DNA from 3 places in the Halobacillus salinarum genome. Region 3 is predicted to be linked to each of the others. Evidence: riboswitches for the same ligand, from Rfam matches in the RefSeq annotation. Region 3 holds a riboswitch; each other region holds the start of a gene.

Region 1 (4,313 bases), 1.5 Mb from region 3:
CCGAAGAAGAAATTATGAAAGCTTTGCATCATACTTCCTACCGCAGTGGTGTAATAAGTATTGGCGTATTCATCGGTCCAAATTTTGTAACCATTTAAAAATAAGGAAAGCAGAACGATAAAAAACAGCGGAACATCTAAACGAGATTTAAAACGATTGATCATGACTATTCACTCCTATAATTCCAATGTGTTAATGAGACTGTACCTGTATTGTGCATGACCAAGCTGATTTGTCCTTTAAAACTAGCTGAAAGTTTGCTGAAAATGATATCCCCGGCTGTCAGAACCCTTTATAATAGGAGAAAATAGATAGGCAGGATTGCAGGAGCTGGCTGACATCTCTTGCAGGGGAAGGTTGAGTTAAATGAAATCAGAAATCAAAGTATTGCTTGTGGATGATGAACCACATATTGTTCAATTTCTTCAACTGGGACTTGAAAATGAAGGCTTTGAAGTGAAAACCGCTTCTGAAGGGATGTCTGCTGTCACGATCGCTAAAGATTTTCAGCCGCACATTGTCATCCTCGATATTATGATGCCGGGGATCGATGGTTTTGAAGTGTGCCGTATGCTGAAAAAGAATGGTCTACAGGCGTCTGTCATCATGCTGACCGCCAAGGATGAAGTCGACGATCGGGTGAAAGGGCTCACTCTCGGAGCTGATGATTACGTCATTAAGCCTTTCAGCTTTGAAGAGCTGTTAGCGCGAATGAACGCGCGGCTGCGTAATCAATTTCCTAATATGTTTGGCGAAGTCGTGTACGGGCCTTTTAAGCTTGATGACCGCCGCCGTGAAATTCTGTTTCAAAATCAAGTTCTCGTTCTGTCTCCAACAGAATACGAGCTTTTAAAATATATGATTTTGAATCATGGCATCGTCTTGAGTAAAGGAATGATCCTCGATAAAGTGTGGGGGTATTCATTTCAAGGAGAAGAAAATATCGTAGAAGTGTACGTGCGGGCACTTCGCGATAAGTTAAAGGACAAGGAACATCAGCTGATCCGAACGATTAGAGGTTCAGGATACAGGCTGGATCTGCCATGATAAAAAGATGGCTGGCTGCTGTCCGCCGCATGGCAGCACCAGGTTCACTCAGGTCTAAGCTTTTAACACGGATGCTGTTTATCCTTTCCTTTATCCTATTGATGATTGGCATCGTTCAATATTTAGTTATGAAGAATTTTTTATATCAAAATGAAGCAGAAACAGTAAGGGCTCAACTAATGTCCATGCCCGTGGAAATGATATTGAACGAGGCACCACTCCCCGATCCGCCTGAAGACGGGCGGTCGAGATTTCTAATGATTGAGGATTTTTCTTTGGCCCTTATTAATAAAGAAGGAACATACAGCAATCTATTGCAGGATAGTAAGCTTGCTGCTCCGGAACTCTCTGATGAAGCGATTCAGCAAATACAAGCAAACCTTCAGAAGCATCAGCCCATCGAACACGAGGTGGTACAGGATTCTGGAGGCAGGGAACAATTGATCGTTTTCAGACCAGTCATGCATAATCGTAATGGAGAAACTGGAGGCGTCATTCAAATGGGCGTGAGTACCTCTCGTTTGCAAAAGGTATTATGGCGCCAGCTGCTCACCTTTATTGTCCTCTCGATTTTAGCGTTTGCCGCAGGAATCGTCATTTACTTTTCTGTATTGAAGAGGACTCTTACGCCTTTGTCCGCCATGGTAGATGGCGTAAAAAAAATTAGTGCAGCAAACTTAAAGGACAGACTCCCTGAACAGCAAGGGCAGGAAGAAATTGACCGGCTGGCTGACTCTTTTAACGAAATGCTGGAGCGGCTGGAGGTTTCTTTTGAGCATGAAAAAGAAGCAAAAGAGCAAATGCGGCGCTTTATCGCAGACGCTTCTCATGAGCTTCGTACGCCGCTCACTTCTATTCACGGGTATTTAGAAGTACTTCTGAGAGGGGCGGCTGAAAATAAAGATCAGCTATACACAGGCCTCAATAGTATGCACGGTGAATCGCGGCGGATTATTAAGCTTGTCGAAGAATTATTACTGCTTGCAAAGCTTGATCGGAGGCCAGAACTTGATCTCGTTCCATCTTCCCTTACAAGGCTTGTCCTTGATATGGAAAATCAGCTGCATTTATTAGCAGGAGATCGACATGTTGACTTCCAAGTCAAAGAGGACGTCTATGTAAACATGGATGCAGATAAAATGAAACAAGTTTTGCTGAATCTTTTCCATAATGCTGTTCAGCATACGGACGATGCCCAAGGGAAGATTACCGTTTCTCTATCGCCTGTCCGCGGTCGTGCTGAATTAAAAGTGCAGGATAATGGACCTGGAATCAGCGAAAACAACCTTGACCATATTTTTGACCGGTTTTTCCGTGTGGAAGAATCCCGAACGAGAAAATATGGCGGGGCAGGGCTGGGGCTTTCCATTACGAAATCCATTGTTGAGGCCCATGGAGGAAGTGTACGTGTGACAAGTGCGATTGATCAAGGATCTACTTTTTCCGTCAGCCTGCCTTTAAAGGCAAACCTCAATTGACAAGGAAAGGATTAAATGCTAGTATTCCTTTAATCCATTAAAATCATCTCTTATTAAGAGCGGCGGAGGGACTGGCCCTGTGAAGCCCGGCAACCTGCCAGCGTTAAGCTGGACTGGTGCTAAATCCTGCAGAGTGTTTTTCACTCTGAAAAATGAGAGGCGCGCGGAAGCATAAACCTCTCTATCACAGCTGATAGGGAGGTTTTTTATTAGCAGCGCGTAAATAGGAATAACCAAAGGTGCTGTTGATCTTGCTGTAAACAGCTTAAAAGGGAAGCCGGTGCAAATCCGGCACGGTCCCGCCACTGTATATGGGAGCTGCCTGCAACACGTCACTGTCGATCTCGATGGGAAGGCGCAGGAAGTGATGATCATAAGTCAGGAGACCTGCCTGTTGGTGTTGGTCACTAAACCTACGAGGATAGGGAGGTGTTGTGAAAACAGGACAGGTCTGTGCATGATCAGGCCTTTTTCATAACAATCTCTCTTTGCGAAGAGAGATTTTTTTATGCTTAAGATTTTTTTATCATTTATTCACTTGCTTGAAACAGAATGGAGGCATATGGAATGAAACAATGGAGGAGTTCATCTCTTGGTTATCCACGTATTGGTGAAAGACGTGAATGGAAAAAAGCGTTAGAGGCATTTTGGGAAGGTTCACTTTCAGAAAATGAGCTTTTGACAGAAATGAAAGAACAGCGATTTTCTCACATTAACAAGCAGAAGGAAAAAGGCATTGATCTCATTCCCGTTGGAGATTTCAGCTTGTATGATCACGTTCTTGATACGGCGTTCATGTTCGGGCTGATTCCAGACCGATTCAAAAGCGAAACGGGAACGGACGACTTGGCGACGTATTTTGCCATGGCCCGTGGCAGCAAAGAAGCGGTAGCGTGTGAAATGACGAAATGGTTCAATACCAATTACCATTATATTGTTCCTGAAATAGACCATTTTGCTCCACGAGTCGCTCATAACCAGCTGCTTGATTACTTTTTAGAAGCAAAAAATGAGCTTCATGTAAAAACAAAGCCGGTCATCCTAGGTCCTTTAACTTTAGTTAAGCTCGCTAAAGGCTATCAAGAAAACGATTTCGCAAGCTGTGTGCGTCAATTGATTCCTCACTATATGCAAGTCTTTAAAGATTTGGAAGAAGCAGGGGCTGAATGGATTCAGGTGGATGAACCTGTAGTAAGCACGTCCATTTCTGACGAGGAAGTCGAGCTTTTGAAAGAAGTGTATCACGAAATAACAAGTGGGCTTTCCAATGTCAAACTTCTGCTGCAATCCTATTTTGAAGCGGTTGACCGCTACGAAGAAATCATCAATCTCCCGGTCGATGGCATTGGTTTCGACTTTGTGCACGATGAAGGCGCGAACTTTGCCCAATTGAAAAAATTTGGATTTCCTAAAGAGAAAGTGTTAGCGGCAGGCATGATCGATGGACGCAACGTGTGGAAGGCTGATTTAAACGATCGATTCGAATACTTAGAGAAGCTTGCTGAATGTGTTGATTCAGACCAGCTGATTATTCAGCCTTCCTGCAGCTTGCTCCATACCCCAGTTACTATTGAAACGGAAGATTCCCTGCCGCCGTTATTAAAGGGAGCTCTTGCCTTTGCCGATGAAAAGCTTGAGGAAGTAACCATACTTACCAAGGGACTGAATGAAGGAAAAGCAAGCATCGAACCGGTGATAGACGATCAATGGCGGCAATTGGACGCCTTAAAGCAGTCAGAAGAACGGAACCGCGGAGACGTCAAACAGGAAGTGTCCGATTGGAATACG
Region 2 (4,313 bases), 1.8 Mb from region 3:
ACTTGTAATGTCAACGGTTGATCGAAATATTCTTAAAATAGCTACAAATAAGCAAACCTATTGATAAACTGATCAAATTAACGTATATTGTTTTGTAACGTTACAAATGAACGAATCATCTAATAGAAAGGTTGAACCTTTTATGGCAAAAAGAGTGACCATGCAGGATATTGCCGATGAGCTGAATATATCGAAGAACTCTGTATCCCAGGCATTAACCGGAAAACCCGGAGTCAGTGATGCTACAAGAAAACAAGTTTACAAAACCGCCGATAAGCTGGGATACAACTACGTCCCGAAAGGCTCTCAGGCAAACGACGCGGAGTCTGCTGTATCAGGAAATATTGGATTGATTGCTTCTGAATTTGCTTTCTCCATGAAAAGCTTTTTTGGTGAAATCTATTTGACGGTTGAAGAAGAAGCCCAGAAACAAACGAAAAACTTATTATTACAGTCCATTAATAAAAAGTCCGAAGAAAGCTTATCGCTGCCATCCTTTTTAAAAGATCGTTCGGTTGATGGCGTATTGATTCTCTCCCATTTAAACAATGATTATATTCAGGAAGTCATTAATACAGGTGTACCGACTGTTCTAGTCGATCACCATCACCCTAATATTGAAGCTGATGCCATTCTTACCAATAACCGCTTCGGGGCATACAGAGCCGCCCAGCACTTATTAGAGCTTGGCCATAAGAATATCGGCTATGTAGGAAACGTAGATTTTTCTCCGAGCTACCAGGAGCGTCTGGAAGGGTTTCTCCTCGCATTGAAGGATTACAACGTTCCTGTAAACGAGGAATTTTTGTTTAAAGATGCCCGTGAAGAAGATGACGTCATTAACCGCTTTATCGAACAGCTCCCCAAACAGCCCACGGCCTGGTTTTGCGTCAACGACGGCCTTGGTTATCTAGTCAATTCCGGATTAAAGCAGCTCGGGATTCATGTGCCTGATGATGTTTCTATTTGCAGTTTCGATAACGGCCAGCTCTCGCAGCTTTCTACACCAAGAATTACTTCGATGGATATTGACCTTAAACTGTTTGGACGGACCGCCGTTAACCGATTGATCTGGCGGATGGCAAACAAGGACGAACCGTGTCAGGAAATTCTCCTCCCAGCAAAGCTGGTGCCGGGAGAATCAACCAGCAAAGCCGTAAGCACTGCTCCGTCCAAAGTAGCAGACTAACAAATAGATGAATCCTTCTTTCAACCTATATTCATGAAATCGCATTGACTTTATCTGTTTACTGCGGTAATGTGTTAGACAAATTTATACGGAATACATCCTTATCAAGAGCAGGGGAGGAACTTGGTCCCGCGATCCTGCAGCAACCTGTCCATAATGACAAGGTGCTAACTCCAGCAGACAGAAGTCTGAGAGATGAGGAAGAGTAACGGCCTCTTCCTTTTGAAGTGGCCGTTTTTTATTGAAAAGGAGGATTTATTATGACGACGGTTGGTTATTGGTTTATCGGGTTTGCTCTTGTTTATACCGTTTATTTAATTTTTATCAGCCAGGTCGCAAGGAAAAAAGCCGCCGATGGAAATGGCTATTTTGTAGGCGGCCGCAGCTTTAATACGCTGTTTGTTACCGTTTGTATCACGGGATTGTTTTCGGGTTCCTCTTATATTGCCATTATTGAATTGAGTTATCTTCACGGAGTCTCAGCTGTGTGGTACGGGGTTGCAGAAACCGTGCAGGTCCTGATTATCGCTTTAGTATTGATTGCACCTTTCAGGAAAAAAGCACTTGTCACGATTTCCGGTCTGCTCGGAGACCGGTACGGAGAAAAAGTCCGCGGCTTAGCCGGTGCCATTACGGCATTCACTTTTCCGATGTGGTCGGTCGCTACCGCATTAGCTTTTGCTTCAGCGCTCTCGGTTTTTACAGGCATTTCTCTTGTATGGTCTGTCGTGCTCACTGCGACTTTGTTATTTGCATATTTACAGTTCGGCGGCATGTGGTCCGTTGGATTGACGCAATTAAGCAATGTCGTGATCTTTTTCATCATGCTTGCCATCGGCACCTACGCTTTCTTTGTAAATCCAGGGGTCGACGGACTGAAGGAATTGTTTCAGGAAAAACCTCAGTATGCCCATGTCGGCAGTGTCGGAATGCAAACCATCCTTGCTTGGTTTGGCACGTTTTTATTCAATGTCATCCTTGCCCAGGCCGCCTTCCAAATGGCACTTTCCTGCAAAACGGCTAAACAGGGACGTAACGGTCTGCTTTATGCTTCTCTGTTAGGTATTCCTTTAATTGCCGGCGCGGTTTTATTCGGGCTTGCTGCAGCCCAAGCTGTCCCTGGAGAAACACGTGGGTTGATCGCCGTTCCTATGTACTTGATGGATACACTTCCCGCCCCGCTTGTTGGATTGTTTTTCCTCGGTTTCTGGGCAGCAGCGCTCAGCTGGGGGGCTCCGTGTCAGTTTTCCGGAGCAACCAGTCTTGGCCGGGACGTCGGGAAGGCAATCAACCCGAAAGCAACTGAACAGCAGCTGGTCAAGTACACGAAATGGTCCCTGCTGTTATTAACTCTGCTTATGATCGGATTTGCTATGCTGCGTGCAGAACAATCGGCATGGTGGAATGTGCTTGCCTGGGTGACGCGGAACTCTGCCACCTTCGCTCCAGTTGTTGCAGCTATTTTTTGGCCGGTCGTAACGAAGCGGGCCGCTTTTGTTTCCTTATTTACCGGCTCTGCCGCCGGCCTTCTCTGGTACCACCTTGGCGGCTGGGCGATTAATGGCTTTTATTTGAACATCCATCCGGTGTGGATCGGAATGATCGCCAACATCGTGACCATTGTTTTCATCAGCCTGCTTGATTCTTCTAACGAATGGAAATGGAAAGGATCCGTCAAGCATCTGGGCACGTATGCTTTAGCTGGAGCAGTCGTTTTAATCCTTCTCACCGCGGGTTTCTTTCACGAATTATACCGTTCGGGTTTACTCGGACTTGTGTTAACACTGATTGTATCCGGTTTGTTCATTGCCTGCATGAGTTTTACTAAACCGGCAAATCACACGCAAGAAGAATATTCAAAAATCGTTTAATCAAATGAAAGACGGCCGGAGTTAATCTTCCGAGCCGTCTTTTTTTACAGTTTTTTCTCCATATAAACCTGTCGCATGCTCGTTTCAAATCCTCGACCTTTCAAGAGCTTTACAGCGGTACAGCTGGATTCAGGAAAATTAAACGTCATCCGCTTGCAATGGATGCGCGGCTGAAAGATCCGCCCTAGTCCAAACTCCAGAGCTTCTCGATAGGCTGGATGCTGCTCCTCCCCGCCTGTTTGAAACAAAAGAATCGTTTTCAACCTGCCCTCTTCGTCATAGCGCCGTTTATATAACAGATAAGCAAGCACTTCTCCTTCCTTCTTCACGACGGCAAGCTCACCGTCCAGACGGAGCGACGGCCATTGACATTGCCACGGCACACGCTTAGGAGAAAACTTTAGGTACTGAGCTTGTGAAGCGATGGACGTCTCTAACTGGAAACCCTGCTGGTTTGCAGCTGTTTGAAGTGTACCTTCCTGCTGTAAAAAAAGCAGAGTCTCTATCTTTTTATAACCCATTTTTTCATAGAGCTTAATCGCTCTCCCGTTATCGCTGAGCGCTTCCAGACTGGCTGTGGTTACATCGCGCTCTTGATAAAGCTGCAAGGCATGTTCAATCAGCTCCCTGCCTAAGCCTTTCCCCCGATAGGAAACAGGGATGCCTGTCCCTCCATTCCAGGCGCGCATTTTCCCCTGCTGCTCCCGGATTCCGTTCAGCACGATGCCGGCCGGCTTGTGATCCTTGTAAGCAATAAAAGAAAGTTCAACAGACAGCCCATCAGCTGTGAACCGTTGAATCAGCCCTTCAGTAGTGACAGAAACATTCATGGAATACCCTTCAAAACATAAATTCCAAATCTCAGCCGCTTCTTTAAGGGGCACCTCATTGAGCGTTTTGAATGCAAGCATGAAATCTTCTCCTTCCGGACATATTGTAAAGAATACGTTAATGGTTTCTACATAAATAAATTTTTTCCTCTTTTCATTCTGTGAGCAGGTTACTAAAAGAAAGCAGGGAAGTGTGCTAAAATCAGTTGTTAGGTAATTATTTGAAAAGAAAGAAGGAATATTGACATGGCGGAAGAACAAGCACAGCAGCAGGAAGCCATCAACCGGGTACCGTTGATGATTGTATTAATTTCTGGTGCATTCGTTGCAATCTTAAACCAAACATTGCTTGCTACTGCGCTGCCGAAAATCATGGCTGACCTTCAGCTTGATGCAAATACGGCCCAGTGGCTGCAGTCGATT
Region 3 (4,313 bases):
GTAATCAGCCGCGGGGATATCATTAGAAATCTATCAAAAATGATTATCGAACTCAACTAAGTGTGATCCATTAAACCAGCACTCTCTTAAACATAGAGAGTGCTGGTTTGTGACTTTTTCATGACAGTTGTCGTTTTTCCAAAAGATCCTGTTACGGTTATTAGTCAGGAATAGTATACTGATGGACATGATTATTTCTTTTTTTCATTGGAAGAATAATAAACCCCTGCAAAAATGGCTATAAAGACGGCGACCCAAACGGCGATATTCATTTGCTTCACTCCTTAGCCTTTACCTAACACTACGTAATAATCGGGGAAAAAGTTTCATCAACCAAGTTTAATGAGCTAAAAGTGCTGATGTGGAGGAGATCAATATGTATCAAGCCATTATATTTATTCATGTACTTAGTGCAGTATTATTAGGTAGTTTTCTAATCCTTCCTTTTTTAATGAAGCCCCTGTTCACTTGTCGCAGAGAGGAACTTCATGGGTTTCTTCGCGGTATCATTAGTTATTGCCGAACCGGTCATTACGCCCTTGTGCTGCTGCTTCTTTCAGGAAGCTGGCTGGTTTGGCATTATTCCCGGTCTCCTTCCTTATTATGGACGGTGTCAGCTCTCGCTCTTCTATTTCTATTAGGAGCAACGATAGGAATGATTCAAAGAAATTTCAAACGGATCCTTCGGGCAGAAGCTCCGGAAGATAGCTTAAAAGCAAATGCCCAAAAACTAAGCATTTTTAATTGGAGTACGTTTATCTTTATACTTGTCGCCTTGATTATTATGACAAACACGCGAATATTTGAGTAAAACCTCGAAAAGTAGATGAACATAGATAAATGAATAGGGTCGTGCATCCAGGTGCCTCTTCAATCGGAGAGGTACCTTTTTTGGTTTATTTTACAATAAGAGAGGGAATTTACAAATTAAGGTAATTATTATTGTGTGTTAGGAGTTTTTTTATGCCTATTTGTCAATGCTGTGGTAGAAAATGGCCTTACAAAGAAGTGATAAAGAGCTTTTTTATAATAAATAGACAAGGGCAGAAGTGTATCTATTGCGGGGCTGCTCAATTCCAGACCGTGGGTTCCTCTCAACGTTTTGTAACGTTAACATTACCTGTCTGGATTCTTATCCTGATCCTTGCGAACATTCTTCATTTATCTTTAATGAGAATAGTCATTTCCGCTTTCGCAGGCTCTTTTATAAGTGTGGTGCTGATTTATCCTTTTGCTTTAGAATTATCCAGCCACCGTTCAGGAAGCTTGGGGGGGAAAAAAGGATAAATGATACTTTCCATACAGCATAAAGGGAGCTTTTTCTTTTTCATGAAAGGAATTCTTTAGGGAAACGAGTTGATGTATGAGTCACCGAATGACTGAATAACAAATGTTGCTCCTATTCTTCTTGAGCAGGCCTGTATCAATAAGCGCAAAGAAAAATAAACAGCTGCCTAATCGTTAACTAGGCAGCTGCACACCATTATTTTCCCCAAACGTCTTCTGCAATTTCTACTACGTGACGGATTTTAGCCCATTGTTCTTCTTCCGTTAGAACATTTCCTTCTTCAGTGGAAGCAAATCCACATTGAGGGCTTAAGCAGAGTTGTTCATAAGGAACATAGCTGGCTGCTTCTTCGATGCGTTGTTTGATACGGTCTTTGTTCTCAAGTTCTCCGGTTTTTGAAGTGATAAGCCCGAGGACTATGAAAAGATCATCTCTATTTACATGCCGAAGAGGCTCGAATCCTCCTGAGCGTTCATCATCAAATTCAAGGAAAAGTCCATTGACATTTAACTGGCCGAAAATTGCGCTGGCTACAGCTTCGTAATCACCGGAAGTCATATACGTAGAGCGGAAATTCCCACGGCAGATATGCATCGTAATCACCATATCATCTGGACGCTTGGCTATGGAATCATTAACAGCCCGTACAAACAACTTTCTCATTTTGTCCGGATCCTGTCCACGGTCTTTCATTTTTTGAATTCCTTCGTCTGAGAAAAAACCTGCCCAGGATGTATCGTCCAGCTGTAAATAGCGGCAGCCTGCATCGTAAAAAGCTTGAATAGCTTTTTGGTAAGCTTTCGTTAAGTCTGCCAGCAGGTCTTCTTCCTGATTGTAAACATCTTTATTAATGTTCCCTCTGGCAAGCAGCATATTAGGGCTTGGAATTGTGAACTTAGGCACGTGTTGATCCCCTGCAATTGAGTGTAAAAACTTATAATGATCAATCATCGGGTGAGTAGTAAAATCTACAGTGTCCACGACCCTTATGGCACGAGCTTTTGTTTCTACTCCCTTAAATTGGATGCCTGAATCAGCCTTGTATTCCTCTACTCCGTCAAGACTTTCTAAAAAGTCAAAATGCCACCACTCACGACGAAGATCTCCGTCTGTCACTGATTTTAATCCTGCCTGTTTTTGTTTTTCGACGAGCTTAATAATTTCTTCATTTTCAATAGTTGTTAATTCATCCGAAGAAATTTGATTGTTGAAATATTTTTTTCTTGCTTCTTTAATGCTCTCTGGGCGCAGAAAGCTTCCAACGTGATCTCCTCGAAAAGGGGCTGTTACTGTACTAATCGACATGTCAATCCTCTCCTTCATAAATAAAAGCCTCTTCGAAATAAGAAGAGACTTAAGAGTAAGTATGGCCGCTTCTTATCTTTCAAGTTTACTCACTTGCGGGAATTAGCACCTTGTCATATACAGGTTGCTGAGGCGTCACCGGACCCTTTCCTCGGCCTCTCTTGATAAGAACTATTCAATTATTCAAAAATTTTGTATGGGTGTTATCTTAACAGGTCATTGATAAAAAAGGAAGTCGATTCATTCATTTTTCTTTTCATTGGACAGCCATTTCGTACTCATATGATTGAGGGAAGCGATCCATTCCTCGGGTGCGGGAAGGTCACTGACGACTGCAAAAACGTCTTCTAAGTCAGCCATTTTTACGTAAGTCCGGCACCCGATTTTAGAATGATCTGCTAAAATATAGGTTTCCTGGGACTGTTCGATTAATTTCCTGGTAAACAAAGCTTTATTAGGGTCATAACTTGTTACTCCGTGGTTTAGATCAACTCCGTCTGTAGCTATAAAGGCTTTATTTACAAAAAAGTCTTCCATCATCTTCTCTGCAATCGGACCGGAAATTCTTAAATGTTCCGTACTCACTTCTCCGCCTATGAAAATAATTTTTGCATCAAGTTCATGACGCTTTGTTGATTCTATTAACGAATACAGGGCGGGGATAGAGCAGGTCATAATCGTCAGACTGAGCTTATGTTTTAAATAGGGAATCATTTGCAATGGGGTGCTGCCTTCATCGATGACAATTACATCATAATCTTGGACGCAAGCTGCGGCAATTTTCCCAATGTAGTTCTTTTCTTCCGATCTAATGGCTGCACGCTCATAATGAGGAGGTTCGGTTTTATGAGGGACTGGGATTGCACCCCCATATACTTTTTTTAATTTATTTTCATTTTCAAGATCGTCTAAGTGACGCCGGATTGTTTCCGTTGAAACATCCAATTGAGCTGCCAAATCGCTTACCTTGACTTTTCCATTTTTATCCATCAAATCTAAAATTTCTTTTTTTCTTTCTTCCGCTACTAATGACAAAACGCCTTCCCTCCTCGATAACGTTTAAATCCATTGTATCGCCAAACGAGAGCAGTGAACAGCTCGCTGGACCTAATGGACCAAATCTAAAGACTCGATCGTTTCATGAATTTGAATCTTTCTTTTTTTTAATTCTTTAAAAATAATGCTCGGCTGAAAGGCGTATTCTGGAATGACGACGCCATTAGCGGCGACTTTTCCAGAAGCTATTTGATCCACGGCAATAGCCATTGGTATTCCTACATTTCTAGTATAGGCTCTCAATCCTTCCCAGCCACTGACAGACCCATCTGAGCTTGGATGAGTATGAGTGAGGGTATGCTTAATTTTTTTGCCGCTGACGCATCCGATTACTTCTACGTGAAGAGCGTAGCCAAATAAGGTGGTAGATTGACCAGCTTTTGAATTCTGTAAATAAAAGCTGATGCAATCCATGATCCCTGCTTTTTTTCCGTTCACCGTAATCTCAGGATTACTAGTTATCCCGTACTGATACAAAGCTTTCATCAAGTTCATGTTCTCCTCTGGCCAGGTTCCCCTTACCTCAATTAATTGAACATCTTTATCTTTAAGAGCTTCCGCAAGGGTGGTGGTTTCTGCGTGCGGGATGATATACTGAACGGTTTGACCATAAGGTTCAGGAAGAAGTACCTCTTTCGGACGTGAAAAAGGGGGACCTGAATAA

Evidence for each region. A riboswitch is a leader RNA that binds a small molecule or an ion and turns the genes downstream of it on or off. The one in region 3 is predicted to bind S-adenosylmethionine.
Region 1: it holds a riboswitch for S-adenosylmethionine, as region 3 does, so the genes downstream of both, metE (5-methyltetrahydropteroyltriglutamate--homocysteine S-methyltransferase) here and MUN89_RS15475 (5-methyltetrahydropteroyltriglutamate--homocysteine S-methyltransferase) in region 3, are expected to answer to the same signal.
Region 2: it holds a riboswitch for S-adenosylmethionine, as region 3 does, so the genes downstream of both, MUN89_RS03340 (sodium:solute symporter family protein) here and MUN89_RS15475 (5-methyltetrahydropteroyltriglutamate--homocysteine S-methyltransferase) in region 3, are expected to answer to the same signal.

Annotation. Positions count from the first base shown of each region.
Region 1 is NZ_CP095073.1:1,534,164-1,538,476, forward strand. Features, by position in the region: gene MUN89_RS07805 (glycosyltransferase family 39 protein) at 1-164, opposite strand, end outside; gene MUN89_RS07810 (response regulator transcription factor) at 367-1,047, shown strand; gene MUN89_RS07815 (sensor histidine kinase) at 1,044-2,525, shown strand; SAM riboswitch class I at 2,573-2,684, shown strand; cobalamin riboswitch at 2,746-2,934, shown strand; gene metE (5-methyltetrahydropteroyltriglutamate--homocysteine S-methyltransferase) at 3,093-4,313, shown strand, end outside.
Region 2 is NZ_CP095073.1:605,581-609,893, reverse strand. Features, by position in the region: gene MUN89_RS03345 (substrate-binding domain-containing protein) at 143-1,189, shown strand; SAM riboswitch class I at 1,288-1,391, shown strand; gene MUN89_RS03340 (sodium:solute symporter family protein) at 1,450-3,060, shown strand; gene MUN89_RS03335 (GNAT family N-acetyltransferase) at 3,105-3,971, opposite strand; gene MUN89_RS03330 (DHA2 family efflux MFS transporter permease subunit) at 4,137-4,313, shown strand, end outside.
Region 3 is NZ_CP095073.1:3,014,557-3,018,869, reverse strand. Features, by position in the region: gene MUN89_RS15485 (CBS domain-containing protein) at 1-60, shown strand, start outside; gene MUN89_RS15480 (hypothetical protein) at 377-811, shown strand; gene MUN89_RS22110 (TIGR04104 family putative zinc finger protein) at 964-1,287, shown strand; gene MUN89_RS15475 (5-methyltetrahydropteroyltriglutamate--homocysteine S-methyltransferase) at 1,484-2,593, opposite strand; SAM riboswitch class I at 2,663-2,764, opposite strand; gene MUN89_RS15470 (DeoR/GlpR family DNA-binding transcription regulator) at 2,834-3,628, opposite strand; partial or broken gene MUN89_RS15465 (saccharopine dehydrogenase family protein) at 3,701-4,313, opposite strand, start outside.